Regions from separate parts of the Bradyrhizobium sp. MI1.4 genome, predicted to be linked through region 2. Evidence: predicted binding sites of a transcription regulator. Region 2 holds the regulator's gene; the other holds the start of a gene.

Region 1 (11,624 bases), on a different contig from region 2:
ACTGGAGCTGACCGCGATGACGATCCTCATTCAGTTCGCGATCGGTGTGGTCTTTGGCCTTGGTCTCATCGTCTCAGGCATGTCGAACCCGGCAAAGGTCCTGAATTTCCTGGACATTGGCGGCATCCCGGCAGGAACGTGGGACGCGAGCCTGGCCTTGGTGATGGCTGGCGCGGTCGCGGTGACCTTCATTGGCTTCAGCCGCGTCTTGAAACTCGCAAGGCCTGTCTTCGCCGACCGCTTCTATGTCCCAACGCGAAACGATATCGATCCGAGAATTATCGCCGGTCCCGCCATCTTCGGTATCGGCTGGGGCCTCGCAGGCTTTTGTCCAGGCCCGGCATTGACCGCGCTCGGATTTGGCTCGGCCTCCGCCTTCATCTTCGTCGTCGCGATGTGTGCCGGCATGGTGCTCGCCCGCTTCATCGCGCAGCTCCCGTCGGCAACGCGTATTGTCACGCCGGGAAAACCGCTCGAGATCTGACATGGACAGGACCGGGCGAGTTATCTCGTCCGGTCCTGCATTTCATGGCTTCATCGACTACCAGCGATCGCCGACACCAACGCCAACACTGACGCCGGGTGCGCGGATGCCGACGCCGCCGCGCGGACCATCGTCCCAGTCGCGATAGGTGCGGCGCTCATAGTAGCGGTCACGCGGCATCGTCGCGTAGGAGTCGCGCACGATCACACGCGAACCGCCGCGGGTGCGATAGCAATTGCCGGAATCGTCGCAGACCAGCCGCACTTGCTGGACGAGATCGGGGCTGGCGTATTCGCTGGTCGTATAGACGTCGGCGGCCTTCGCGCCGCTCACCGCTGCCAAGGCTCCGACGCCAGCCAGCAACGCAATCGTGAATGTCCTCATCATGTCCTCCTCGAAACTGCCCTCGGCGGTAACAAGAAGGGGAGGCCATGATCGTTCCGGCAAAATTACAGGTTTTTCCCGGAACCGGATCGGACGTCGGCTTGATCCGTTTCCTAGATCGGCTCGTAGCTTTCCGATCCGCAGATGTCGTCCGCTTCGGCGCGGCGGCGATCGACCACCTTTCCGCCTGATATGGTCACGATGTAGGTCTGTGGCCCGAGCGGCGATCCGGTCGCCGAGGTGAGCTGCGCGCGGACGCAAGCTGTCCAGCCCGGTCCTCGTACCTCACGATGGGGTGTGGCGACATGCACCTCACGCGGATAGGACGTGCTGAGGAAGACGACTTCGATCTGCTCGCGCACGACGCGTTTGACGTCGGGGGGCGATTCGGGCGGCGGCTGCTCGGCCTCCTTCATGCGCATGAACTCGGGCACCGGTGCGCGGCTGTCGGCAAACCCGCAGGCCCCGAGCGCGAGCGCGCTGCCCAGCAGCGCGGCATGAGCAATAATCCGTAACATCCGTGAAGGTCCCCTGCGGGCCAAAACATAGGCACGAATGCGATCCGACGAAGACCCGGCCGATCAAAATTTGCTGAAGCCAGAATTCCTTGGAGCCAGGATTCTTGGAGCCAGGATTCTTGGAGCCAAGATTTCCTGAAGCCAAGATTTCCTGAAGCCAAGATTTCCTGAAGCCAAGATTTCCTGAAGCCCTGGAGCCCGCGGCATTGGCTATTCCATAATTGCCGGCTAGTTTGTACCCCAGACGAGGGGGATTGCGCCCATGAGGATTTTGGTCATAGCGGCCGCCGTGCTTGCGCTGGCGGTTGCCTCCGCGCAGGCGCAGATGGGCGGTGGCAGGCGTCAGCCTAACGAGGGCGGCCAGAAGGCGGACAACAAGCCCAAGGTAGACGAGAAGGCCTACAAGGCCGCACTCGAGCGCATTCCCGAGTCCAAGGAGAAGTACGATCCGTGGAGCGGGGCGCGTCCGCCTGAACCTGGCAAGAAGCCGAAATAGGTGAGGCGGGCCTTGGCGACCCGCTCCTGCTATTTGGCCGCTCTCATCACGCTCCTCTTGTTTTCGTCGCGGCCAGGCATCGCCTGGGAGAGCTGGGGTGGCGATCCCGGTGGCTCGCGCTTCTCGCCATTGCGAGAGATCACGCCCGACAATGTCGGCAACCTGGTTCGGGCCTTCGAATTCCACACGGGCGATCTCGCGGCGCGGCCGCCCGGGGTGATGCGGCGAACCAAATTCCAGGCGACGCCGCTGTTCGTCGAGGACAGCCTGGTCTTCTGCTCGCCTTTCAACGAGGTGATCGCGCTCGATCCCGGTACGGGCGCGCAGAAATGGCGCTACGATCCCAGGATCGCGATGAACCAGCGTCCCGCCAACCGCTACGTCTGCCGCGGCGTCACTTACTGGATCGACGATGAGGCGCCTGTAGATGCCGCATGTCGATCGCGCATCTTCATGGGCACCAACGATGTTCGCCTGATCGCGCTCGATGCGAAGACGGGAATCCCCTGTGCCGGCTTCGGCGAGGGCGGTGAGGTCAGGCCCGACATTGGCATGAAGCTGGAATGGCCGGGCGAATTCCAGATCACCTCGCCGCCGGCGGTCGGCCGCGGGGTCGTCGTGGTCGGCTCCGCGATTGGCGACAACCGCCGCGTCGACGCGCCGAGCGGTGTGGTGCGTGCGTTCGATGCGCGTAGCGGTCAGCCGCGCTGGACGTTCGAGCCGCTCAAGCGCGACGGCATCGAAGCCGGTCACGCCAATGTCTGGGCGCCGATGTCGGTCGACGCGGTGCGCGGACTGGTATTCCTGCCGACGTCCTCGCCGTCGCCGGATTTCTGGGGCGGCAAGCGGCCGGGCAACAACGAACATGCCAATTCGGTGGTCGCGCTGCGCATCGAGACGGGCGAGCTCGTATGGGCATTCCAAACCGTGCATCACGACGTCTGGGATTACGATCTGCCGGCGCAACCGACGCTCACGCGCATCGACACCGGCGATGGTCAGCGCGATGTCGTGATCCAGCCGACCAAGCAGGGCTTTGTCTTCGTGCTCGATCGCGACACCGGCAAGCCGGTATGGCCGGTCGAGGAGCGCAGCGTCCCGCAGGGGGCCGCGGAAGGTGAACGGCTGTCGCCCACGCAGCCATTCCCGACGCATGTGCCACAGCTGATGTCGCAAAAAATCTCGGCTGAGGATGCGCTCTCGCTCGTTCCGGGCCTGCGCCGCTCAGCATGCGAGAAGCAGTTTGCGGAGGCACGCAACGAGGGCCTGTACACGCCCCCCTCAACCCAAGGCACGCTGGAGTTTCCGTTCACCGGCGGCGGCGTCAACTGGGGAAGTGCGGCCTTCGACCCCGTCAACCAGGTCCTTTATGCCAACACCAGCCGGGCCGTTCATCTCATCAAGCTGATTCCGCGGGCGGAGGCGGCCGGGTTCGATCCTCCGCCCGGTCATGATTTCGGCCAGCAGACGGGTGCGCCGTTTGCGATGTCGCGTGCGGTGGCAATGTCGCCGCTCGGGCTTCTTTGCAACAAGCCGCCCTGGGGCGAGATGGTCGCGGTCGATCTGAAGGCCGGCAAGATCCTCTGGCGTTCGACGGTCGGCACCACCGAGGATCTCGCCCCGCTCGGCGTGCCGCTGCCGTGGGGTGCGCCGCTCGTCAACGGGCTCGCGGTCACGGCAGGGGGGCTCGTCTTCACCGGAGCGATGGACGCCTATTTGCGCGCCTTCGATGCGCGCAGCGGCAGGGAGCTGTGGCAGGGTCGGCTGCCCGTGCCCGGCGTCGCCAATCCCATGACCTATCTCTGGAAGGGCGAGCAGTATGTCGCGATCGGCGCCGGCGGCCATTCCGAGGCAGGCACCTCGATCGGCGACAGCGTCGTTGCGTTTCGCCTGGCAAGGCCGGGCGAGGGGCCGTCGCTGTGGTCGCGTACCATCGATCGCCCCGGCGGACGATTTTTTGCTGCATCCTCGGCGATCGCGCTCGCGATCGTCGCGCTCGTGGTTGCAAGCCTGCGCTGGCGTCGCCGACGTCGCATCGCGCGAACATGACGCAGCATCGCGCGCGCGATGCGAATGATCGTTCACATCGTATGCACTACTGTACGAAAGCGAGGCCGATGCGCCTGTCGCTACGCCAGACAGGGCGGCATTTGCGCACGAAATTGTCGCGCGCGATCGCGAGCGTGAACGATTGCGGCAATGTGACGAGGGCATCGAGGTCGATTGCGGCGCCGTCCGCCGACATGTTTCGCACCGTGCACGTGATGCCGCTGTTTTCAAAGGTGATCTTTCCACCCTTGAAAACACGGTGACGCTGCGCAGCACGCTTCTCGATCATCCGCGTTAATCCATAATGATCTTTGTGAAGTAGTGCATAGAAATTACGTTGAACTAAACTCAATACTGGCGCTACTTGCACAGCGCTTCAGATTTCGTTTACGACGTCGAAGCGGAGTCACTCCGCGGATTTCCCCCAAGCCGTTCCTTTGTGGCGCTACGCGCCGATGGAGATATTGATGAAGACCACGTTTTCGCTTCTGTTCGCCGCAGCGCTCTCGCTCTCGTCCATGCCCGCCCACGCCACCAAGCTCGATCTCGCGACCATGAGCTGCAAGCAGTTCCTGGAGAGCGGCGACGACACCATCAAGATGGTGCTGACCTGGATGGACGGCTGGTACAAGGGCGATGAAGAGAACGCGATCATCGACACCGACGTATTCGTCGAGACCGCCAAGCAGTTCGGCAGCTATTGCGGAAAAAATCCCAACGTCAGCATTGTCACCGCGGCTGACGAAGTGCTCGGCAAGTAACTTCTGCCGCGTGAGGGCACGGCGCGCGATCACAACCGCGCTTCCCGTCTCGACATGACGCCATTGAGAGCCGCGGTGCGCTTTGCGCTCACGCGGCTTTCTTCTTTCGGATGATGCTCACCCCGGTAGCATCGCGAACGCGCTCGACACCATCGCCACCGGCTTGTTGTCGGTGGCCGAGAGCAGCGTGACCCGGCCAAAGCTCATGGTGCGTCCGAGTCGCACCACGCGGGCGTCGGCCAGCACGTCCGACGAGGAGACGGCGCGCATGAAATGCGTGGTCTGGTCGACCGTCGTCATCGGACGATAGCCGCGGTTGGCGGCGAGGTTCGCGATCACCATCGCGGTGTCGGCGAGCGCCATCAGCGCCTGGCCGCAGACCACACCACCGTTGCGGCACAGCCGCTCCGAGAACGGCATGCGCAGGAGCGCTGCCGGCTGCCAGTCCGGCACGTCCGGCGGCGGCAGGTGATCGATGCGCTCGACCGACAGGTTGAGATCCTGGACCCAGGGCGCAAATACTTCGCCGAGGATGCGTCGGGCCTCACTGATGCCGAACTCGGCTTCTGGCTGCGATGGCATTGCTGTCGTTCCCTCCTGTATTGCCGGATGTTCGGCATTTCGAGCGGACCGGCGCGGCAAAGTCGCCGGTCTGCCGCGGGTCCCGTCGGCTTGAAAATGCCTGACTTCGTCCGGTATGATGCCATGGAGTGGGTATGGGTGGGTGATGTTGCGTAGGTATGTCCTCGTGTTTTGTCTGGCCGGGCTCGGCCTGTTGCTGAACGGGTGCACCAAGTGCGGCCCGATCTGGGACGACTGGCTCCACGCGCCGAAATCGTGCAGATCGGACCGGCTCTAGCGGGCCGAGCGGCCCCTGCGGTTGTGGCAGGGGTGACAAGGCGCGGGCGACCCGCGCCGCCATGGATGATCAAGGAGTCAATGATGAAGCTTTTCCGTATGGCCGCGGTGCTGGCTGTTCTGGCGGGACCGACCGTGCTGGCGGGACCGGCTTATGCGCAAATGCCCAATCTCAATTTGCTGCAGGAGGGGCCTGGCAAGACCCCCGAGGAGAAGGCCGCGGAGGCCGAGCGTGACAGGGCCTACAAGGAAACGCTGAAGAAGATTCCAGACTCCAAGGCGTCCAACGATCCCTGGGGTGGCATGCGCTCCGACCCGCCGAAGCCGTCGGCGGCGCCAAAGGCGTCGGCCGCAACCGGTGCGCCGAAGAAGAAGTCCGGCACGACTGCCAATTGACCTTCCGCCCGATCGGCGGCGGTTGAATGCCTCCGGCCGGGACTCCTCTTTGATCGGCCTGCTTCCTACATTGCGCGGGAGTGTATCGCGTCGAGGAGAGCAGAACATGGCCGATCGTCCGCGGGATCTCGCCGAGCGGATGGCGCGCCGGCGAAAAATGGGAGGCAAGCCCGGCCCGAGGGCCGGCGACGGCTATCTGCGCGAGACCTTCACGCTGCCGCGCGCGGCGGCACGGGAGAGGGCGCAGGCTTTCTTCGCCCGCTACCCCAAGGCCGGCTATATGAGCGCGGTCGAGACCTGGCGCGAGCTGCCCGGCGGCGACATCGAATTCACGATGCGGCGGCTGCCCAGCGCGGATTAAGGCCGGCCCCTATTCGAAGGTTTCGGATGTGATGCGGATCCGGAATACGGGCTCCTTGGCCTCGTCCAGCAGCTCCATATTCCATTCGGAATTTTCCTGGAGCTTGCGGGCGATGCCGGCGGCCATGTCGGCGCAGACGCTTGTCATCTCCTTCCAGGCCAAATCGCGATCGGCAAATTCCGACGCGTGGTCGGCACAGCCGGAATAGCGGCCGTTCCGGATTCGAAAGAAGTAGAGCGGCATGGTTCGCACCGATCGCGCCTGATGGCTCCGTCCCTCGGCCATAATCGCGGGCAGTCCAATCCCAAACCAGCGGCAGATCAATTCCGGGCGGCTACGGAATAGCCCCATGGGCGCGGCTTGCGCCCTGCAAGCCATGCTGCGCTCCGCAAGTCATGCTGCGCTCAAGTCATGGCGGCTGCGGCGCGCCGGGGCGCATGCCGCCGACGATCTCGGCCCGGCCGTTCAGGCGGTTTTGCGCCCGATCGCCTTCAGCTCCCGATCGATGCGCAGCTGCACCCGTCGGATCGCCAAGAGATCGATCTTGGTCTCGGTCCTGCCGGTCTTGATCTGCTCGCCGATCCGGAACTGCCACTGCCACATGCCGGGAATTGCCGTCTTGGCGACGGTGAATTCGATGCCCCTGTGATTCATGGCCATCTCCCACGATTCACTTCCATCACTGAGAACATGCTGGGCGGCATAATATTCCAAGGGAAAGCCAAACCTGTCGGTAAGCCCCGGATAGCTCACGGCTATCGCGCAAACGCACGCGCTCCGGACGAAATCGAAATTCGAAAGCGCCGGCCGCGCGCGTCGGCGCGAGACCTCATGCCCGTGGTTCTCCGGCCAAGAACAGAGTTCCTGGGATGGGTAAGGGCACCTTCCGGAACGCGGCGGCATGTGCCTTGCTTGGCCCGATGCGGCTAAGCAACATGGACGCGTCATGCCGGGCATTCCCCGCCGCTATTCTCATTTCGTGTTCGGAATCATCCAGTCCGGACTGACCTCGCTGATCGCCGCGGGCATCGCCAGCTTTCCCGCAGGGAACGCGCTGGACTTCCTGGCGCACTGGATGGTGTCGTGGCTGATCGCATGGGCGGCGATGCTGCCGATCGTGCTGCTCGCAGCGCCGGCGATCCGCGCCCTCTCGCTGCGGCTGACGCAGGAGGAGGGCGGTTCGCAAACCGGCCGGCCGGCAAGAAAATCAGCATGAAAATCGGAATGAAAAAACCCCGCTTGGGAGAACCAAGCGGGGAGAAGGTTATTGGAGGCTGAGGTGCTGGGCTGCAACACCATAGCCGGGCGACCCTAGCCGGTTCAGCTTACGACAGCCTGACAAGGCCCAATGATGGCAGCAAAAGCCGGAGCGCGGGGGCCGCAGACTGGCCCCGCACCGGTCCCAATTTCGACATCCGTTCGCACAACTCAGGACACAACCGCAGGCGAGATTTCGCGGCGACGGTGCTGCCATGGGGGAAAACGTGGCGTGCCGGCAACGGGGTGGCATCATGGACAACGTAGAGCGGTCATTCGCCGCCGCGACGGCGGCTGGCTTCGTCGTGCTGGTAATCGGCATCGGGTTGCTGGTTCTGCTGTAGGCGCTGTTGGGTGCGGGAGATGGCTCCGAGGGTGGAAAGGCCCGTGCGCGCCTTTCAAAAACGCGAAAACAACCCCATGCACAGTAGCGTGCCTACAAATTTCCCCGCCCAATCAATGGCTTACTGGTAGTATTTAGATACCATATCGGCTCGGATTTGCCTTTCACGGCCATCCGAATCCCGATTCTCGTGCCCCTGAGATCAACGGGCGGCCGCTCCGGCACCGTCGCCAGCGCGGGCCCAGCGGCCTAATGAACCTTGATCGCGTCCAGCGGCAAACGGAGTTCGGCGGCACGCTCTTCGCGGTCTTTCTTGCGGAACTCGTTTTCCTTGCGCTCGAACTTGCTCAGCTCCTCCCGCGCCGCCTCCAGCAGCGGAGTGCGCCGGATCGTATAGTGATGCGTGTTGTCCGTCATGGCTGAAGTCCCCAGAGTTGCGGTCTCGTCCAAGAGCTATCCAGGAGAAGGCCGCAGACCGCGAAAGGTTCGGTGCCGGACGATTGCGGAATTCTGACGGCGCACAGCGCATCCGTCTTTGATGCGCTTCAGGCAGCCAAAATCGTAAAAGAACATATTGCGAACCTAGAACAAATAGGGTACATTGCATTTATCGCCGCGCCGCCTCGCCAATCGTTTGTCCCTCACGCGAATCCTCGTCATAAGGAGCACGACCCGATGTCCACCACTGCCCTGCGTATCGTCGAAGGATCCTCCATGGACAAGAGTAAAGCTCTCGCCGCCGCGCTCTCCCAGATCGAGCGTCAGTTCGGCAAGGGCTCGGTGATGAAGCTTGGCAAGAACGACCGTTCGATGGATGTCGAGGCGGTCTCTTCGGGCTCGTTGGGGCTTGATATCGCGCTCGGGATCGGCGGCCTGCCGAAGGGGCGCGTTGTGGAGATCTACGGGCCGGAATCCTCGGGCAAGACCACGCTGGCACTGCACACGGTGGCGGAAGGGCAGAAGAAGGGCGGCATCTGCGCCTTCATCGACGCCGAGCACGCGCTCGACCCGGTCTATGCGCGCAAGCTGGGCGTCAATATCGACGAGCTCCTGATCTCCCAGCCGGACACCGGCGAGCAGGCGCTGGAAATCTGCGACACGCTGGTGCGCTCCGGCGCGGTCGACGTGCTGGTGATCGATTCGGTCGCGGCGCTGGTGCCGAAGGCCGAGCTCGAGGGCGAGATGGGCGATGCGCTGCCGGGTCTGCAGGCGCGTCTGATGAGCCAGGCGCTGCGCAAGCTGACGGCGTCCATCAACAAGTCCAATACGATGGTGATCTTCATCAACCAGATCCGCATGAAGATCGGCGTGATGTACGGCTCGCCGGAGACCACCACCGGCGGCAACGCGCTGAAATTCTATGCTTCCGTCCGCCTCGACATCCGCCGCATCGGCGCGATCAAGGAGCGTGACGAAGTGGTCGGCAACACCACGCGCGTCAAGGTCGTCAAGAACAAGCTGGCGCCGCCGTTCAAGCAGGTCGAGTTCGACATCATGTACGGCGAGGGCGTCTCCAAGATGGGCGAGATCCTCGATCTCGGCGTCAAGGCCGGCATCGTCGAAAAATCCGGCGCATGGTTCTCCTACGACAGCCAGCGTCTTGGCCAGGGCCGCGAGAATTCGAAAGCGTTCCTGAAGGCCAACCCCGACATCACCGCCAAGATCGAGACCTCGATCCGCCAGAACTCCGGCCTGATCGCCGAGCAGATTCTCGCCGGCAGCCCCGAGCGTGACGCCGACGGCGAGGAGCCGGCGGACGAGTAAGCTTCAGCAGTAAAGTTTTTCGCGAGGAGCGGGCGCTGAGGACGTTGAGTTGCCGACGTCTTCGGCGCCTGTTTCGTTTAGGATCGGTCGTGCTCGGGGGGCGCGATGAAGCGGTTGATCTTGACCAGTTCGTCCGGGAGCGAGCTCGCACGATCGGGGTTGGCGGAGCTTGTCATCTCATCCTCGTTTCACTTTGGGTGGGGACCGCTGCCCTCACCCGAGAAGCTCGCAGCCTATTTCGCGGCGCGTTCGGCGGATCTCGGGCCGGGTGATCATTGGTCCGATTGGGGCATCCGCTGGCCCAAGGGTATCAAGGACCGCAAAGACTTGTCCCTGGCAGACTTCTGCGAGCGATATGACGTCGTTGAACTTTGGTTCGACCCGGCTCCCCGGGATCAATTGCAGCTCGTCTGCCTGCTGGACCACCTCAGCTCCTGCTCCTCGCTGGTGCCAAAGCTTCGACTTCGACTTGTGTCATCCGAGCTGACGACAGCACACGGTGAGGATCTCGCTGCGTCCGAGCCGCACATCCGTGTCGTGCCTGTTAGGGCCCAGGAGTTCGAGACTGCCCGGTTGGCGTGGTCGGCCTACCGTGCGATGACCCCTGAGGCGTGCGTCGATCTCCTTCACCAGGATCTCAGTGCATTGCTGATGCTGCGCCCGGCCTTGCTCGATCTCTTGGCAGAACTGCCGTCGCCTTTCACGGGTCTCGGTGCGACCGAGATGCGATTTCTGGAGCTCCTTGCCAGAGGGGTTGCAAACACGAATGCGTTGTTTCACCTGCGCTCGCAACGGCGCACATATGTGTTCGGAGAATTTGAGTTGGGTTCGTTGCTCGAGGGGCTCGCGCTCGGCCCCAAGCCCGTAGTGGCCGGGTTGGGCGACGAACTGCGCACGATCGATCGCGAAAATTAAGAGCTCGGCACGAGGTCTATCTCCGCAGCCGGTTGTCGTTGACCGAGTTCGGGCGGGGCCGTCCTGGCCCATCAGGAAGATTTCAGTCGCCACAATCCGATCGACCGCTGGTGGGGCGGCACGCACCTGACCAATGATCGGCTGTGGCGTTACGGTAATGTTTTGACGAAGCCTTGAGGCCACGGCATGACGCGGCTCATTGTCACGACCGACTCGTCCATCGCCGGTGCTATTGAACAGGCGGGCCTTGCCGACCTCGTGATTGCCATCGAGCGCCGGCTGGTCTGGGGACCGTTGCCAGCCGATGCAGAGCTGGACGCATTCTTTGCGCCGCGTACGACACAGCCCCGCGGGCTTCACTGGCTCGACGATACGCCGTCCTGGCGTCTCGAGGAATCAGGCGTGAAGGATCGAGGACTGATTGAACTGCTCGCGGAATATGACACGGTCGAGTTTTGGCGAGGGCCGGAGCCAAATGCGCAATTGATCCTGCTCTGGCTGCTCGATCATTGGGGCCGCCAACACGATGCAAATCCCGACTTTGTCGTGCGCTCCCTGTTCTTGGGTGTCAGGGATGTCGACCCACCGCGAAGCGAACTCTACCCGCCGGCTGTTGCGATCACACCTCGTCAACTCAAATCGGCCAAGCGTGCATGGCGGGCCTATCGCGCGCCGACCCCGCAAAGTTGGAGGGATCTCTTCAAGACCAATTTGAGCTGTTTGCCACAACTCGCCCCTCACGTGAGGGCTCTGCTCAACGAACTTCCGCGTCCCGCCTCAGGCCTTGGAGCCACGGAAGCGCGGATACTCCAGCTCATCGCGCGAGGCGGCATGCAGCCTTTCGATGTCTTTCCGGGCCATCAGAAGTGCAACGGGCTGGATGTGTATGGCTATTGGGAAGTTGGAGCGCTGCTTGACGGCCTTGTGCGGTGCGAGAGGCCGGCCGTGTCGGGACTGGATCAAGGTCCGTTTTCGCTAGAGATGCACGACGATTCAAGTCAGTTCGATCGGTACGAGCGGTCGCAATTGACGCTGACC
Region 2 (11,624 bases):
GGAAGGCTGGAACGCGATTTTCGCCGGCGAAATGCCTGACATCGCCGAGCTGCTGCCGCGCGCAGCGAAACAGATGCCGCTCTATGCTTTCTCCAACACCAACCGGCCGCACGTGGACCATTTCTCGAGGGAATATGCCGACCTCCTCGGCCATTTCCGCGAGCTGTATTTGTCGTCCAGCATCGGCCTGCGCAAACCGGATGCGGAGGCCTTCGACCACGTCGTTGCGGCGATCGGCGTGCCCGCCGGGCGCATCGTGTTCTTCGACGATCTTGCCGAAAACATCGAGGGAGCGCGCGCGCGCGGCTTGATGACGGTGCATGTGACCTCGCCGCGTGACGTCGGGAACGCATTGAAGGCATTGGGCATTTGACGACGTCCGTTGTCGCGAAACCCACGACGGCACGGCCCGACGGACCAATTTTGAAAAATTGAGGAACCGGATCACTTTGTGCATTTTTATACAGAGTTCCGGGAACGGAATACCGCCTTCCGGACTCTTAGAGTCCGTTGGGACTTCTACGGACGGATGCATCATCGTGCTGGGCAAAACCTACCTCACCAAGCAGGCCTCTCTTCTTCTTGAATTCGCGAGGACAACTTCAGATTCGGACCTTTCCGCCAAGCTTGTGAGCAAGGCCGCCGACCTGAAATCCCAAGCCGACCCGCTGCCCGACAAGGATCAGGGATCCAAGGCGCCCGACGTAACTCCCGGGCAGGCAGGGAGCTGATCGATTCAGGCCATGGCGCGTTCTCGCCTTGCCATGATTTTCGTCGCTTCCATGACCACTCTCCTGCCGATCTGTGACCTCCTTCGGATCATGCCGCGACGCGCTTGATCCTGCCTTCCGGAACAATGTGAAGGGGCGGGATGACTGTGCCTGCTCAGCCGCTTTTGCCTCTGCGCCTGCGCTCGGCTAGAAGACGTGCGGAACATTCGCCCGAACGTGCCGAGCAGGAGTTTTCGCCGTGGCCTTGATGCCGGTTTCTGACGCGCTTGCCGCGGTGCTGGCGGGTGCAGAGCCGCTGCCGGAAGAAATGATTTCCCTCGACGAGGCCTACCATCGCGTGCTCGCGCGTGACGTCGTGGCGCGGCGCACGCAGCCGCCGCAAGCGATGTCGGCGATGGACGGCTACGCGGTGCGCGCGGCCGATGCCGCGACGATCGATTCGGAGCTCACCGTCATCGGCGAAGTCGCAGCGGGCCGACCGTTCGAGGGGACGGTCGGAGCCGGCGAGGCCGTGCGGATCTTCACCGGCGGCGTCGTTCCCTTTGGCGCGGACGCCGTCGTGATCCAGGAGGACACGGTCGCCGCCGGCAAGCGCATCACGATCAAGGAAGCCGCGATCGCCGGCCGGCACATCCGCCCCGCCGGCGTCGATTTCCGCGAGGGCGACGTGCTCCTGCGCAAGGGAAGCCGTCTGACCGAGCGAGACCTCGCGCTCGCCGCCGGGATGAATCATCCGCACCTTGCCGTTGTCAGGCGTCCGAAGGTCGCGATTCTCGCCACCGGCGACGAGCTGGTGATGCCGGGCACCACGCCCGGCCACGGCCAGATCGTCTATTCCAACGGCTACGCCCTGCACGCGCTCGCCCGCAGCGAGGGCGCCGAGACCATCGACCTCGGTATTGCCGCCGACACGCTCGAGGCCACCACCGCCGGCATCCGCCGCGCCCGCGAGAGCGGCGCCGACGTCCTGATCACGACCGGCGGCGCATCGGTCGGCGACCACGATCTGGTCCAGCAGGCACTGCGGGACGAAGGCATCGCGATGGCGTTCTGGAAGATCGCGATGCGGCCAGGCAAGCCGATGATGCACGGGCGACTCGGCGCAATGGGTGTGATCGGCCTGCCGGGCAATCCCGTATCGTCCTACGTGTGCGCTTTCCTGTTCATGGTGCCGCTGATTCGCGCCCTGTCGGGCCGTTCAGTGATTCACCATCGCCGTGAACGCGCCGTGCTCGGCCGCGACGTCGGCGCCAACGACCAGCGCGAGGACTATCTGCGCGCGCATCTTGAGGAGCGTGACGATGGCACACGCGTCGTTGTTCCCGTCAATCATCAGGACTCTTCGCTGCTTGCGAATCTCGCTGCAGCACAGGTACTTCTCGTCCGCGCACCATTCGCGCCGAAGGCCGAAGCCGGCACGGCTTGCGAAGTGTTGCGGCTCCCCGTCTGAGCGCCCCCGCAACGCGCGTTCCGCGCACTTTGCTCTGTTCACGGTAAATTAAGCAGTTGCGGAACATGTATCGAACATATAGTGTCTGTTCATGATTTGTTTCGAGCATGCAGCGGCTTATGGCCGAATTCAGCGTCTCGGAATCGGACGACATCAACCGGGGGACTTTGGTCGAGATGTTAACGCGCAAACAATACGAGCTTCTGCGGTTCATCAGTGAACGTCTGAAGGAAAGCGGCGTGCCGCCCTCCTTCGACGAGATGAAGGATGCGCTCGATCTGCGCTCGAAGTCGGGCATCCATCGCCTGATCACGGCGCTCGAGGAGCGTGGCTTCATCCGACGCCTGCCCAACCGCGCCCGTGCGATTGAAGTCATCAAGCTGCCGGAGCTCCAGGCAGCCGCTGGCAGCCGCCGCGGCTTCACGCCGAGCGTCATCGAGGGCAATCTCGGCAAGGTGCGTGCGAGCGCGAGCCTGCCCGCTGACGAGGGCGAACGTCCCGTCGCGGTGCCGGTGATGGGCCGCATCGCGGCCGGCACGCCGATCGAGGCGTTGCAGACCCGCAGCCATACTATCAGCGTACCGCCTGACATGCTCGGCTCGGGCGAGCATTACGCGCTGGAAGTGCGCGGCGACTCGATGGTCGAAGCCGGCATTCTCGACGGCGACATGGCCCTGATCCAGCGCAACGAGAGCGCCGATACCGGCGACATCGTGGTGGCGCTGATCGACGACGAGGAAGCGACACTGAAGCGCTTCCGCCGTCGCGGCGCCTCGATCGCGCTCGAGCCCGCCAACGCGGCCTATGAGGTCCGCATCCTGCCGCCCAACCGGGTGAAGATTCAGGGCAAGCTGATCGGGCTTTACCGGAAGTACTGATACCGGGAGTCTTTCTATCGGCAGTACTTCATATCGGAAGCACTTCATGCCGGAGGTGCTTGGCGCCTCGCGCGCTTCCGATCGACATCGCCGGTCAGAGATTGGAGCGGATCATCGTCCGCTCCGGCTGGATAGCCTTTCTGGTTCTGCACAGACTATCCGGCCCCTCCTCCAACGCTGGCTCCTCGCCACGCCGACGAAGCAGCACCGCTTCAAGCAGCACCGCTTCGCGGCTCGGTTGTTCGAGGAAACAGCGACCAGCGGTCAAGTTCGGCCGTTGCAGCCAAGTTGGCAATGTTCGCGTACGCGCCTCCCGAATGCATCGCGGCGAGCTTTGTTCCTATTGAATTCGGGAAAGATAATGTGATCGCGGCTTGCGGAAGCCAGCCGCAGATTTGCCCACAACCAAGCAGAGCGTTCGTGCTTCCACTCTGATAGAGGCCTGCGCCTCGATAAGAGACGCGGGTTGCTATCCCAGCATGAGGAGCACCCGATGTGTGACTACAGCCTACATGCCGTCGCGTCGCGCCCCGCCGAAGTCGGCGAGACGATCGTCACGACAAGCTTCCGCGGCACCTCGACGCGCGGCTTCGCCTCTGCAGCCGATCCGTCTGTTGCCGTCTGCCTGCTGCCGGGGACGGAGCTCGCCTTCGCCGACGACGTCCGCTACGACAATCGCTGGATCTGGACGCGCACCATCAATTCCCGCGTGGGCAAGTTCGGCAAGATCGATCCGCACGTTCCCGACCGCCATCATGATGCGATCGAATTCCCCGACGGCAAATACGTGCTGGTGACGCAGCTCGTCGAAGGCCAGCGCGCGACGGTGCTGCAACTGCCGGTGACTCAGTCGGTCACCGAGCGCGAGCACAAGGCGCAGATCACCGCCGACAGGCAGCCGACCGTCACGCACCTGCCGATCGGCTGACAGAGCCGCCCTCCGGCTACGAAGTCGGAGGTCAGGATTAAATCGCCATCGCCGGCCGTGGCCGGCGAGATGGTGTGGTTTGCACCCCGCTAATCCGAACGGACGCACCGAACCACTGCGTTGCTCCGCACCATCAGATCAATCGTCGGCTTGCAGGTCGGTGTCCGCCGGCGTTGCGTCCTTGATGCGAGGCGCGGTCGACTTTGGCGCGAGGCTGCCGTCGAAATCACCCTCGCCGGCGCCGGCCGGCAACCAGGGGCGGCTCGTGCCTCTCGCCCTCACTGCCTGAACCACAAAACCGTCACCACGCTGCGTCAGCGCCAGCGCGCTCTGGCTGGCGAGCCGCTGCCGATCGACCACCATCGCCGCGCAATCAGGCGGTGCGGGACGAGTCGTCACCACCAGCGCGGCCCGACTGCAATCGTCCGCGAGAGCGTCGACGCGCAGTGCCAGCGCGACCAGCCTCCCGTCGGCCAGTGGCGTCACGCAGCCGGATTCGTCGCAGGACACGCCATCGGCAAGCGAGGCTCTGCCCGCATCGCGCGGATCGGCGTCGGCAGCGAGCCATTCCTTGAGCAGAAAGCTGTCCTTGTTCGTCCTGATCAGGTGCAGATATCCGTCCCTGCCCCGCACCGCGACGCTGGCGCCATCCCCGGCAATCAGAATGTCGGGCTGCCGCGCCGACAGTCCCCAGAGGATCGCTGCCAGCAGCACCAGGGCGCCGGACCAGCGCAGCGGCGTGCGCAACAAGCCGAGCACAATGATTCCCAGGCTCGCCGCGATCAGCGGCGCGATCCCGAACGCCGGGATGCGGCCCACCGCGCCCGGCAAGGCCGCGACCCAGCGCGAGACCGCGACCATCCACTCGATGCCAATCCCCATCAGCCACCAGAACACGCTGTCCAGCCCGAACGGCGCAGCAAGCAGCCCCAACAGCCCCGCCGGCATCACCAGCGCAGAGACCACCGGCATCGCGCCGAGATTGGCGAGCACGCCGAACGGCGTGACACGGTGGAAATGAAAGGCGGCATAGGGCGTCGTCGCAAGTCCCGCAATCAGCGAAGCCATGAACAGCATCGCAATCTCGCGCCCACCCCACATCGCAATGCGCGCAGTCGCCGAATTGTCCGGCGAGGCAAACAAATTGGGCATGCCGATCTGCACCAGTGCGACCAAGCCGAGCGTTGCCGCAAACGACATCTGAAAACTCGGATGCACCAGCGCTTCCGGCGCGACCGCCAGCACGATCAGCGCAGCCACAGCAAGCGTGCGGAAGGTGATGGCGCGGCGATCGACCATCACCGCGATCAGCACCACCGCCGTCATGAAGAACGACCTTTGCGTGGCGACCTCCGCGCCCGACAGCAGCAGGTAGAACGCAGCGGCGACCAGCGCGGCGGCGGCCGACCATTTCTTGATGGCGAAGCCGGCCGCCAATCCGGGGATCAGAGCGAGCAGCGCGCGCACCGCGAAGAACACGACGCCGGCAACGACGGCCATGTGATAACCGGAGATCGAGAGCACGTGGCCGAGGCCGGAGATGAACATCGCATCGTTGACGGGCGTGGTGATCGCATCGCGCCGCCCGGTGAGCAGCGCGGTCGCGATCGCCCGATTGTCGCCGTCGAGCGTCGCCCGGATGCGGGCATCGATCGCATCGCGCAGGCCTTGCATGAAGGCCGCGTAACGCAGCCGTAAGCCGCCGGTCTCAGGCGGCGACGCCACCGTGATGGCGCCCATCGCGAAGCCGGAGGCGCCGATGCCCTGGAAGAACATGTCACGCGAAAAGTCGTAGCTGCCGGGCCGCACCGGCGCGAGTGGCGGCATCAGCCGTGCCTTCAGCTGAACGAAGCTACCGACCTCCGGCGCGGTGCCCTTGCGGACCGACAGGCGCACGCGCTCGAGCCTGACGTCGCTGCGCTGCGCCTCCATCGCCGTGACGCGCAGCACGAAACGATCGGTACGCTCGCGGATGTCGCGAGCCTCGACGAAGCCCGACAACGACACCGAATAGAGCGCCCTTGCCAGCACCGGGTGGGCGATGCGCGCCGTCTTCCAGGTTGCGACGGCAAAGCCGGCCGCGACCGCCGCGATCATGATGGCCGGGGCGAACAGCCGGCTCCGCCGCAACAGAGCCGCGCCAAGCAGGAGCGCGATGGCGGTCGTGGCAACGACCCACAGCACCGGCTCATGATCGGCAGAGAAATAAAGCGCGATGCCGCAGCCAAACGCGACGGGCACCCACGGCAACAGCCGCCCGGCGCCCGCCTCGGCGCGCAGCCAGGCGCGGAGGGTCTCGGCCAGCGATGTCCAGAGGTCGAGGCCTGCAGGCGCGAGGCCGCCCGCGGACGCGGCGCGGCCCGCGGGCCACGTCCCCGCGATCCCCTGCGATCGTACCGACCGGCCCGGCTCCGCCATTCCCTGCACTCGATGATACGCAACGAAGCCAGAAGCTACCGGAACGTGCAGGTGGGCGGATAGCGGTACGGATCAGGAACGAAGGGGCGCGGCCGCTACTTTTCCTCTTCCATCGTCACGGCCACATCCGCCTTGGCCGACAGCCTGACCTTGTTGCCCTCGATATCGGCGACGAGGCCCTTGTCGATGAAGTGATGATGGCCCTTGTGGCTGCCCTCGCCGCTGTCCTTCTTGGTCAGCTTGATGCGATTGCCTTCGACCTTGTCGACGGTGCCGATGTGGACGCCGTCGGCGCCGATCACTTCCATATGCTCTGCGATGTTCTGCATGGTGGGTTCCTTGTTGGACCCACCCCAACGCGCGGGGAGCACGTTCGTTCTCTCACGAGAATGACGAAGCCGTGTGCCCGCTCGTCAGATCAGCGGCGCCTGCGACGAAGCATGGTGATTGACGATCTTCCACTCGCCGTCCTCGCGCATGATGACCCAGCTCATCTTGACCGAGAAATCGGGGCGTTCGCCGGCGAGATCGAACGAGATGGTCGCGGCCATATTGATCAGATCAGGACCTGCCTGCGCCGCCGTCACCTCGGAAAACACCGCGCTCGGCTTGCGCCAGCGCGGCAGGCCGTTGAAATAGTCTGCGACGCCGGCCCTGCCCCGGTAGAGCTTTGGGTTGGAGCCGAAGAAGAAGGCATTCCTCGCATAGAGCGATGAGAGCGCGGCCGCATCGAGCGTGGCGAAGCCGGCGCGCCATTTCGCGATGATGCCGGAAACGATAGCGTCGGCTTCGTTGCTCATTGTGGTCTCGCAGCTCTTTTCAGCCTTTGGCAACTTCCTTCGCGAACGTGTCGCGCAGACCGATAGTCCTGGAAAATACCGGTCTGTCGGACGTCGAGTCCTTGTCGCGCACGAAATAGCCCTGGCGCTCGAACTGCATCGGCTCGGTCGAATTGCTTTCCGCGACCGATGCCTCGACGCGGGCATTAGCGAGAATTTCCAGTGACTGCGGATTGAGGTCGGCGGCGAAGTTCGAGGCGTCCGGGCTCGGTTTGGCAAACAGCTGATTGTAGATGCGGATTTCCGCGGGCACGGATGTCGCCGCCGGCAGCCAGTGCATGGTGGCCTTGACCTTGCGGCCATCGGGCGCGTTGCCGCCCTTGGTCGCGGGATCGTAGGTGCAGCGCAGCTCCACCACCTCGCCGGCATCGTTCTTGATCACGCCGGTGCACTTGACGAAATAGGCGTAGCGCAGCCGCACCTCGTTACCCGGCGACAGACGGAAGAACTTTTTCGGCGGGTTCTCCATGAAGTCGTCCTGCTCGATATAGAGCTCACGACCGAACGTGATCTTGCGGGTGCCGGCGGAGGGATCATCCGGATGGTTGATCGCCTCGAGCTCCTCGGTCTGCCCCTCGGGATAATTCTCGATCACGACCTTGAGCGGCTTAAGCACCGCCATGCGCCGCTGCGACGTGCGGTTCAATTCCTCGCGGATGCAGAATTCCAGCATGCCGACGTCGACCACGCTATTGGCTTTCGCAACGCCGATGCGCTTGACGAATTCGCGAAGCGCGGCCGGCGGCACGCCGCGGCGGCGCATGCCCGCCATGGTGGGCATGCGCGGGTCGTCCCAGCCCGCGACATGGCCCTCGCGGACGAGCTGGGTCAGCACACGCTTGGACAGCAGCGTGTAGGTCAGGTTCAGACGCGCGAATTCGTACTGGTGCGGCTTCGAGGGCACCGGCAGCTTCTCGATGAACCAGTCGTAGAGCGGCCGATGGTCCTCGAACTCCAGCGTGCAGATCGAGTGCGTGATGCCTTCGATGGCATCCGACTGGCCGTGGGCATAGTCGTAGCTTGGATAGATGCTCCACTTGGTCCCGGTGCGCGGATGGTGCGCATGCAGGATGCGGTACAGCACGGGGTCGCGCAGATTGATGTTGCCCGCACCCATGTCGATCTTGGCCCGCAGCACGCGCGCGCCGTTCGGGAATTCGCCCGCCTTCATGCGACGGAACAGGTCGAGGTTTTCATCCACGGTGCGATCGCGGAACGGCGAGTTCTTGCCGGGCTCGGTCAGCGTGCCGCGCGCGAGACGAATCTGCTCCTGGGTCTGGTCATCGACATAGGCGAGCCCGTCGCGGATCAGCTGCTCCGCCCATTCGTAGAGGCGGTCGAAATAGTCCGAAGCGAAGAACAGGTTCTTGCCCCAGTCGAAGCCGAGCCAGCGCACGTCGGCCTGGATGGAATCGATATATTCCTGCTCTTCCTTGACCGGATTGGTGTCGTCGAAGCGCAGATGGCAACGGCCCGGAAACTCTTGGGCGATGCCGAAATTGAGCGCGATCGACTTGGCGTGGCCGATATGGAGATAACCGTTCGGCTCCGGCGGGAACCGGGTCACGATCTCCTTGTATTTGGCCTGCTCGAGGTCGGCCTGGATGATGTCACGAATGAAATCGCGCCCAACCTCGTTCGCCACCGGTTCTGTCATTACGAAAATCCTGTAGGGAAATCAGCGGCCCTTCTGCCAAATTCCCTTGGCTGAGCCAAGGGCTTAAGCAAGGTCTCAAGCAACCCCTGGCGGTCCGCTGCCGGGCTTTAGTTATGCTCCGGTCCTGTTATATACCACCGCCTCCAATGCATAGGCCCTGCCAAGAATGACCTCTCCCGTCGTCACCCGTTTCGCTCCTTCGCCGACCGGCTTCCTCCATATCGGGGGCGCGCGCACGGCGCTGTTCAACTGGCTCTATGCGAAGAAGCACGGCGGCAAGATGCTGCTCCGGATCGAGGACACCGACCGGGAGCGCTCCACCGAGGCCGCGATCGGCGCCATCCTCGACGGCCTGAAATGGCTGGAGCTCGGCTGGGATGGCGACGTCATCTACCAGTTCAGCCGCGCCGCCCGCCACCGCGAGGTCGCCGAGCAGCTGCTCGCCGACGGCAAGGCCTATCGCTGCTACGCCACCGCCGAGGAGCTCACCGCGATGCGCGAGAAGGCGCGCGCAGAGGGGCGCACGCGCCTCTATGACGGCCTGTGGCGCGACCGCGATCCGGCGACGGCCCCGACCGACGTAAAGCCCACCATCCGGCTCCGTGCGCCCCAGACCGGCGAGACCGTGATCGAGGACCAGGTCCAGGGCCGCGTGGTCTGGCAGAACGAGAATCTGGATGACCTCGTCCTGCTGCGCGGCGATGGCAACCCGACCTACATGCTCGCTGTCGTGGTCGACGACCACGACATGGGCGTCACCCACGTCATCCGCGGCGACGACCATTTGATCAACGCGGCCCGCCAAAAGCAGATCTACGACGCGATGGGCTGGACGCTGCCGAGCATGTCCCACATCCCCCTGATCCATGGCCCGGACGGCTCAAAGCTCTCCAAGAGGCACGGCGCGCTTGGCGTCGATGCCTACCGCGCCATGGGGTACCTCCCGTCCGCGCTCCGCAACTATCTCGTCCGGCTCGGCTGGAGCCATGGCGACCAGGAAATCTTCTCGACGGAGGAGATGATCGCGGCGTTCGATCTTGCCAGCGTCGGCCGCGCAGCAGCGCGCTTCGATTTTGCCAAGCTGGAAAACCTCAACGGCCACTACATCCGCAATGCCGACGATCAATCACTCGTGAAGATGTTCGAGGACGTGCTCGACCACGTCGTGCCCAGCCGCGACGAGCTTAAGGCCAAGTTAAACGACACCACGCGCGCGCAGCTCCTGAAGGCCATGCCGGCCCTGAAGGAGCGCGCCAAGACGCTGATCGAGCTGATCGACAGCGCCTATTTCATTTTCGCGGACCGGCCGCTGGAGCTTGACCCGAAGGCGGCGGCGCTGCTGACGCCTGAGAACCGCAAGCTGATCGGCCAGCTTCATTCCGCGCTGGAGAAAGTCGAGACGTGGAGCGCGGCCAATGCGGAAGCCGCGCTGCGCGCCTTTGCCGAGGAAAATAGTCTCAAGCTCGGCGCGGTCGCCCAGCCGCTGCGGGCCGCGCTGACCGGTCGGACGACGTCGCCCGGCATATTCGAGGTTTTGGACGTCCTGGGACGCCAGGAAAGCCAGGGCCGGCTTAAGGATCAGGCTAAGGACTAGCTGAGGGCCAGCCTACGACGTAAGTCGACCATGCGTGGCGCCATCTTGCAGCGCACACAGCAATAATATACCCATCTCACCCGTACCTTCTGGAACATCCGGCCTGCCCCGCGATATCTCATCGGGGCCTCCGGGTCCGGCCCGTTTCACCATACATCGGGGACCTCTGATGGACGCCAAACCAAGCAATAAGACCGCCACACTGACGGTCGGAAACAAGAATTTCGATCTTCCGATCCACAGCGGCAGCGTCGGGCCCGACGTCATCGATATCGGCAAGCTCTACGGCCAGTCCGGCCTGTTCACCTACGATCCGGGCTTTACCTCGACCGCGAGCTGCCAGTCCAAGATCACCTATATCGACGGTGACGCGGGCGTGCTGGAATACCGCGGCTATCCGATCGAACAGCTCGCCGAGAATGGCGACTTCCTCGAGACCTGCTATCTGCTGCTGTTCGGGGAGCTTCCGACCGCCGCGCAGAAGAAGGATTTCGACGACCGCGTGATCCATCACACGATGGTGCACGAGCAGATGGCCCGCTTCTTCCAGGGCTTCCGCCGCGACGCCCATCCGATGGCGATCATGGTAGCGGCTGTCGGCGCGCTCGCCGCGTTCTATCACGACTCAACCGACATCAACGATCCGAAGCAGCGCATGATCGCCTCCATGCGCATGATCGCCAAGATCCCGACGCTGGCTGCGATGGCCTACAAATACACGGTCGGCCAGCCCTTCGTGTATCCGAAAAACTCGCTGAAGTTCGCCGAGAACTTCCTGCACATGTGCTTTGCCGTGCCGTGCGAGGACTACAAGATCAACCCGGTGCTGGCTGACGCGCTGGACAAGATCTTCATCCTGCACGCCGACCACGAGCAGAACGCCTCGACCTCGACCGTGCGTATCGCCGGCTCCTCCGGCGCCAACCCGTTCGCCTGCATCGCGGCCGGCATCGCCTGCCTGTGGGGCCCGGCCCATGGCGGCGCCAACGAAGCAGCGCTCGCGATGCTCGCCGAGATCGGCTCGGTCGACAAGATCCCCGAGTTCATCGCCAAGGTGAAGGACAAGAACTCTGAAGTCCGCCTGATGGGCTTCGGTCACCGCGTCTACAAGAACTACGATCCGCGCGCC

Evidence for each region. The regulator LexA, encoded in region 2, represses DNA repair genes until DNA is damaged. The targets are predictions, from matches to a motif close to TGTTCNNNNTGTGTTCNG.
Region 1: a site for LexA is predicted at 8,491-8,508, ahead of recA (recombinase RecA). Genes of this name have one in related genera too.

What each region holds. Positions count from the first base shown of each region.
Region 1 is NZ_JBVVPP010000010.1:86,418-98,041, forward strand. Features, by position in the region: gene AC0L23_RS14330 (YeeE/YedE family protein) at 1-11, shown strand, start outside; gene AC0L23_RS14335 (DUF6691 family protein) at 17-484, shown strand; gene AC0L23_RS14340 (hypothetical protein) at 542-871, opposite strand; gene AC0L23_RS14345 (hypothetical protein) at 982-1,386, opposite strand; gene AC0L23_RS14350 (hypothetical protein) at 1,649-1,882, shown strand; gene AC0L23_RS14355 (pyrroloquinoline quinone-dependent dehydrogenase) at 1,916-3,931, shown strand; gene AC0L23_RS14360 (PilZ domain-containing protein) at 3,978-4,220, opposite strand; gene AC0L23_RS14365 (HdeA/HdeB family chaperone) at 4,399-4,692, shown strand; gene AC0L23_RS14370 (PaaI family thioesterase) at 4,810-5,274, opposite strand; gene AC0L23_RS14375 (hypothetical protein) at 5,635-5,946, shown strand; gene AC0L23_RS14380 (hypothetical protein) at 6,053-6,307, shown strand; gene AC0L23_RS14385 (DUF6894 family protein) at 6,317-6,550, opposite strand; gene AC0L23_RS14390 (hypothetical protein) at 6,773-6,961, opposite strand; gene AC0L23_RS14395 (DUF2798 domain-containing protein) at 7,254-7,523, shown strand; gene AC0L23_RS14400 (hypothetical protein) at 8,157-8,324, opposite strand; gene recA (recombinase RecA) at 8,583-9,671, shown strand; gene AC0L23_RS14410 (hypothetical protein) at 9,777-10,586, shown strand; gene AC0L23_RS14415 (hypothetical protein) at 10,773-11,624, shown strand, end outside.
Region 2 is NZ_JBVVPP010000027.1:2,657-14,280, reverse strand. Features, by position in the region: gene AC0L23_RS25095 (HAD family hydrolase) at 1-373, shown strand, start outside; gene AC0L23_RS25090 (hypothetical protein) at 540-731, shown strand; gene AC0L23_RS25085 (molybdopterin molybdotransferase MoeA) at 970-2,181, shown strand; gene lexA (transcriptional repressor LexA) at 2,358-3,059, shown strand; gene AC0L23_RS25075 (hypothetical protein) at 3,553-3,987, shown strand; gene AC0L23_RS25070 (ComEC/Rec2 family competence protein) at 4,126-6,405, opposite strand; gene AC0L23_RS25065 (DUF2171 domain-containing protein) at 6,501-6,734, opposite strand; gene AC0L23_RS25060 (nuclear transport factor 2 family protein) at 6,819-7,205, opposite strand; gene AC0L23_RS25055 (glutamine--tRNA ligase/YqeY domain fusion protein) at 7,225-8,901, opposite strand; gene gltX (glutamate--tRNA ligase) at 9,068-10,495, shown strand; gene gltA (citrate synthase) at 10,665-11,624, shown strand, end outside.